DNA from 2 places in the Slackia heliotrinireducens DSM 20476 genome. Region 2 is predicted to be linked to the other one. Evidence: predicted binding sites of a transcription regulator. Region 2 holds the regulator's gene; the other holds the start of a gene.

Evidence for each region. The regulator LexA, encoded in region 2, represses DNA repair genes until DNA is damaged. The targets are predictions, from matches to a motif close to CNAACANNTGTTNG.
Region 1: SHEL_RS10960 (DUF1848 domain-containing protein) is a predicted target of LexA. The motif match lies at 1,736-1,749, and genes of this name have one in related genera.

What each region holds. Positions count from the first base shown of each region.
Region 1 is NC_013165.1:2,473,285-2,476,506, forward strand. Features, by position in the region: gene SHEL_RS10950 (peptide deformylase) at 1-235, shown strand, start outside; gene SHEL_RS14545 (helix-turn-helix transcriptional regulator) at 304-1,194, opposite strand; gene SHEL_RS10960 (DUF1848 domain-containing protein) at 1,780-2,748, shown strand; gene SHEL_RS10965 (aminotransferase) at 2,808-3,222, opposite strand, start outside.
Region 2 is NC_013165.1:1,233,662-1,236,883, forward strand. Features, by position in the region: gene miaA (tRNA (adenosine(37)-N6)-dimethylallyltransferase MiaA) at 1-310, shown strand, start outside; gene hflX (GTPase HflX) at 282-1,583, shown strand; gene lexA (transcriptional repressor LexA) at 1,661-2,353, opposite strand; gene SHEL_RS05295 (hypothetical protein) at 2,463-2,750, shown strand; gene nrdR (transcriptional regulator NrdR) at 3,083-3,222, shown strand, end outside.

The DNA.
Region 1 (3,222 bases), 1.2 Mb from region 2:
CGACGCCGGCACGCACCGCCTGATGTACAACCCGGAAATCACGGCGAAAAGCGAGCCGTACCAGACCGAAGAAGGATGCCTTTCCCTTACGGGCCGCCGCCCCGCCACGCGATACCGGCGCATAGAGGTCACGTTTCGCGACGAGAGGTTCGCTTCCCGCACCGAGGCATTCGAAGGCTGGACCGCCCAGATCATCCAGCACGAGATCGACCACTGCAACGGCATAGTCATCTAGCCGCACGGCACAGACTGCGGCATATCGGTATTCGGGTTCCGGATAGGACGGCTGCTAAGGCATCGCGCCTAATAGCAGGAAGCGGTGAACCCGTCCACCCGGCTCATCCTGCGGTATTCCAGGGGCGTCATCTTCTTCAGGCTCTTGAAGGCCGATGCGAATTTGCTCTGGTTCTCATACCCCACGCCGATGGCGATCTCGCCGACGGTCATGTTGGTGGTCGCCAGAAGCACGGCGGCCTCGTCCATGCGGCGGCGCTTCATATACATGGGAATGGATTCGCCGTACATGCTGTAGAAATAGGATCGCAGCGACGACTCGCTGATGCCGTACCCTGCGGCGACCTCTGCGACTGGCGTCCGCTTGCGTAGATCCGAGACCATGCTTTCGATGGCGCCCTGGGCCATCATCATCTGCGAAGGCGTCAGCCAGATCCTGCGCGCGATGTTGTCGTCGGGCTCCATGGCCGCGACGGCGTTCAGGCATTGCGCGAACAGCAGCCGGCGATCGGCCCTCGGGGCGTTGCGATGTAGCACGGCATGGTTCATGGCCGCCTGTAAATCGGCGGGCGCCAGCGCCAGGAACGCTTCCCCGTTCGGGCACAGACGGTCCTCCAGCTCGAATGGGTCTATGTCCAAATCCTGCAGGAAGCGCGGCAGCCGATTGCTGATGGTGTCGAAGTCGATAAAGAATTTGATGCCGAGGAACCTGCCCGTCGGCATGCTCAGCGGCGTGCGCGTGTCGTCCAGGTGCACGGCGATGCGACCCGGCTCCAGAAAAGCCGAATGACCCTCGTTTACGTCAATCCTGCAGCGACCCTCGCTGCAGGCCATGATCGTCAAACCGTATTTCTTCGGTTGCGTCATCAGCGGAACGGTGCCCATGAAGAAGTCGCCCGCAGAAAAGCGAACGCCGGTGAACAGCTCGTGGACGAATATGTCACCGTATTCATCACCCATCGAAAACGATAGGCGATACCCCCCGTTTTGCATTTTCGACCGTGTGACCACACAAGGGGCACGCGCCTCATCAACACCCGTTTCCAGTTGCTCCATACTTCTCCCCAAAAGACCCATCCAAAAGCACTGCAACGTTCAAGGCTCTTCCCATCGGCTGGAGCCGACTAAAGCATTTCTTGTTACGAGGCATTATTTCCCGAATACGTTTCTCGTATCTACTCCGTTTTTTCTTTTTGGCTCCAATTCGTATTTATTTACCGTCTTTAACTGTAATTTTGCATTCCATACAATCAATAGCAGGGTTTTTGCGGGTCTCAACACGAAAACATTCATGTTAGCTGCGAGCTAACCATCGGGCGTGAACCCGGCGAAATGCCGCCTTTCGCACTTTAACGGCTTGCTTATCGACTCCGTTTTCGTCAAGAGCATCCAGAAGTGCGCATGTCAATATGCAAATGGACGACCGAGCCCCGCATTCCGCCGAAACGCAACGTCTGCGCTTTTCGCGAAGCCCGCCCCTTTTGAAATATCTACTTGAATACGAACGGATGTTCTCTTATAATGGCGCTTCTAAGGAGGTGACCTATGATTCTCAACACTGGGGCCAGAACCGATACCGTGCAGTATTACAGCGAATGGCTGCTCAACCGTTTTGCGGAGGGGTACGTGCTGTCCAGAAACCCTCTGTTTCCGGAAAAGGTCACCCGCTACGAGCTCACACCGGAAGCCATCGACCTGGTCATGTTCTGCTCGAAAAACTATGAACCCATCTTGCCGCGCCTACACGAGATAACGGATCGGTTCAACACGTATTTCCACTACACCATCACGGCCTATGGCCGCGACATCGAGCCGGGCGTCCCCTCCGTCGATGACAGCATCCGCACCCTCCTCAAGTTGGAACGCCAGGTGGGAAGACAACGCATCGTTTGGCGCTACGATCCAGTGCTTCTGCTGGGGCCCTACACCGTCGAGCGCCACCTGCAAACTTTCGAGCACCTCTGCTCCCATTTGGCCGGGCACATCGATCGCTGCGTTTTTTCGTTCGTAGGCATGTACAAGAAGCTGCAGCGCAACATGCCGGAGCTCAAGCCGGTAAGCGCCGGCGACAAGCTTCTGCTGGCAGAGCAGATGGGGCTCATCGCGCACAAGCACGGCGTAGTGCTGCAAACCTGCGGCCAAGCCGACGATTACACGCGGTTCGGCATAGGGCCGTCGGCCTGCACCAGGCTGGATATCATGGGGCCCGCCAATAACGTTGAATTCCGCAACCTGAAGCACAAAGGCATGCGGGCGGGCTGCGGCTGTTTCGAAAGCCGCGACATTGGTGCCTATAACACCTGCCCCAACGGGTGTCGGTACTGCTACGCCAACTACGACCACGCCCAGGCGGCACGCAACTACCAAAACCACAATCCGGCTTCGCCCCTGCTCATCGGCAACCTGTCGGATCAGGACGAAATCGTTCCAGGGTCTCAGAAAAGCCTCTTGAAGAAAGAGTTCCGACCAACCGCGCATGAACCAGGCACTCCTGTGCAGGAGTCCCTGTTCTAGCGCTGCCTATACAAAAAGGCCGACAGGATTACCCTGCCGGCCCGCATAAAACACAAGCATCAATCGAATTGTCGAAGTGATTTGGACAGGCGCTTCAAGCCTTCCCGCAGCACATCCTCCGATGCGCAGTAGCCGAGACGTGCGCCGCACGGCAGCTCGAAGCGGCTGCCTGGAACCAGCAGGACGCCCTCTTCCTTCAACAGGCGAAGGCAGAACACCTCGTCGTTCTCGGGAATGTCCAGGCGCATGTAGCTCACGCTGACACCCTTCGGAGGAATCCAGCTTGCGCGGGGCTCGGTGGCCATCCACTCGTTCACGATCTCGCGGTTCCTGCGGATGATGCCCAGGTTGCGCTCGATAATCTTGTCGCGGTTACGCAGCACGTAGGTGGCCAGCGCGTCGTTGAACACGCCGCTGCAGATCATGGTGTAGTCGCGCAGCACGCGCATGCGGTCTGCCAGTTCCTTGTTGCTG
Region 2 (3,222 bases):
ATTGGTCGCCGAGGTGGAGGGCCTGCTCGAGCAGGGGTTCGAAAGCGCCTGCACGGCTCGGGACGCCATAGGCTATAAGGAAGTGGTTGCGGCGCTTCGGGGTGAAATCACCATGGACGAGGCCCGCGAACAGATCAAGACCGCCACAAGGCGCTATGCCAAGCGGCAGCGCAGCTGGTGGCGTAAGGATTCGCGTATCATATGGCTGGATGCGGACGATCCTAATCCGCAGAAGCTTGCCGACGAGATACTTAAAACGCTTTCAGACAAGGGGTATACGGATGTCGTTTGCCGATATGGACGCCAATAGCGTGATGGAGGACCGCGAGCGGGCTATCCTCGTGGGCATCGATTATCGCGACAATGCGAGTGAGTACTCGCTGGAGTCGTCTTTGGACGAACTGGCTCGTCTGACCGATACGGCCGGGGCCGATGTTGTGGCTACCACCTCCCAACGTTTGGACTCGCCGAACCCACGCACGTTCATCGGATCGGGCAAGGCAGAGGAAATCGCCTCGATGTGCCGGTCCCTTTCGGCGGACGTGGTCATCTTCGACGACGAGCTTACGCCTTCGCAGCAGAGCAACCTTGAGAAGGTCCTGCCCAAGGACGTGAAGGTCATCGACCGCACCGCTCTTATTCTGGACATATTCGCCCTGCACGCCACCACCAAGGAAGGCCGCCTGCAGGTCAGGCTCGCTCAGAACCAGTACCTGCTGCCGCGTCTGCGCGGCATGTGGGCGCATCTTGCCAGCAACCGCATGGGCGGCGGCGTAGGTTCCCGCTTCGGCGAAGGCGAAAGCCAGCTCGAGGTGGACCGCCGCATGGTCCGCAAGCGCATCACGTCCATTCGCCGGGAGCTGGAGCAGGTTGCGCAGATGCGCACGATCCAACGTGCCGCGCGATACGACTCGGGTATATTCAAGGTGGCAGAGGCGGGGTATACCAATGCAGGAAAATCAAGCCTGCTCAACCGTCTGACCAATGCCGAAGTGCTGAGCTATGACAAGCTGTTCGCCACGTTGGATTCCACCACGCGCAAGCTGGTGCTGCCTGAAGGCCGCGAGGTGACCATCACCGATACGGTCGGATTCATCCAGAAGCTGCCGACGACGCTGGTCGAAGCGTTCAACAGCACGCTGGATGAGATTCGCGGAGCCGATTTGATCATGCATGTGGTGGACGCGTCTTCGAACGAACGGGACCTGCAGATGAACGCCGTAGGTGACACGCTGGAGCAGATCGGCGCCCAGGACATTCCGCGGCTCGTCGTGTTCAACAAGATCGACCTGGTGGACGAAGGGGACCGCGCTATCCTGGCCTCCCGCTATCCGATGGCCATTCTGGTGTCCGCTGAAACCGGCGAGGGCATCGACGGTTTGATAGACGCATTGGCCCGCGCCGTCGCCGCGCAGGAGGAGCTCATGGATGTGCTGGTGCCCTATTCGAAAGGCAGCGTGGTGTCTTTGGTGCACGAGCGTTGCACGGTGCTTGCGGAAAGCTACGGGGAGGACGGTACGCGTCTGACGCTGCGAGCACCACGGGATCTGATAGCTCTGCTGGGCCAGTATTCGGTCCAATAGCAACCCGATGCTGATTCCTATATGAAAACGGCTCCTGTAAGGAGCCGTTGTTTGTTTATGCGCAGTCCGTTTGTACGTTACAGACGGCGGAACACGGCAACGACCTTTCCTGCAATGGAGACGTTCTCGCGAACGATGATAGGTTCCATGGTGGAGTTTTCTGGCTGCAGGCGGATGTGATCGCGCTCTTTGAAGAAGCGCTTGACCGTTGCGCCGTCTTCGACGAGGGCCACGACGATATCGCCGTTGTTGGCATTCGGCTGTTCCTTCACCACGACGAAGTCGCCGTCGTTGATGCCGATTTCGATCATGGAGTCACCGCGTACCTTCAGCAAAAACGAACTGGAATCGCCGACGATTTCGGTGGGCAGGGGGATGGTCTCCTGGATGTTCTGCTCGGCAAGAATGGGCACGCCAGCAGCGACGTTGCCGACGACCGGCAGGTTGACCACGTTGGAGAATTCACCCTGACCGACGAAATCGTTGTGGGCTGGTTGGCCCTTTGGTGCGGTGCCTCCATAGGTTTCGCCGTCGGAGGTACGCAGCACGGTGATGCAGCGCGACTTCAGGGGGTCGCGATGGATATAGCCCTTCTCCTCAAGATTGTTCAGGTGCACATGCACGGTGGAGGGGGACGAAAGCCCGATGCTGTCGCAGATGTCGCGAACGGTGGGGGCGATGCCGGTTTCTTCGATGGTGGCGATGATGCAATCGAGCACAGCCGTCTGCTTCTTGGTGAGCTTGGTGGAGTCTTTTTTACGAACAGTCATGGTGGCCTTCCTAATACGAACATTTGTATTAAAAATCTGTTGACATGAACCTTTGTTCGCTTTATTATATACCCGAACAAAGGTTCGTGCAAGTAAGGAGTTAAGAAACATGACACGCCAGGACATGCATACATATACGAACGGCTCCTCGGCCCTCAAGTACAACAGCAAGCGTCCCGTCTTGGAGGTTATTCCTGGCGGCGCAGTTTCTGACCAGCCACAATCTTTTCTTGACGACCTGAAATTCGCTGCCAAGGCAACCGGTTTCGCAAATATGCGCGACGATTTGAAATACGGTTCCATCGCAGGTCGTCCACTGGACCTGTCCAAAGCGCACCAGTATGTGCTGTTCGGCGCACTTATGTTCGCTTTTGGTTTGGCCCTTATCCTTCTCTAATCGGGAAGGACCGTTAGTCCGACAATTCTCGTCTCCAGCGGTTTGCTGCGTTTCCTGCTGCGAGACATCCGTGAAAACTCCGTCGCTTCAGATCGGCGGAGTTTTTCGTCTCGTTGGCCGGTCTTGTATGTATGGCGCGGCGTCAGAGTTGGAGTGCATGAAAGGGGGAACAATATCTGGGTATCGATTAACATGCAGCATATTTCACTATATATGGGAATTCAGCGACGTTGCAGGTAGATTGGAAATTCTGTTGTCATAATCGATATGACGGGGTATGATGACCACAACATTTTGTGGTCATGGTGACTATGTCCCGAATGGAGGATTGCATGCGTTGCCCATCTTGTGGTCATCCCGAATCGAAAGTCGTCGACTCTCGTCCGTCGGAAGAATACAATTCCATCCGCCGTCGGCGTGAATGCTTGAAGTGCGGAACCCGCTTCACGACGTACGAACGTTTGGGAGACAG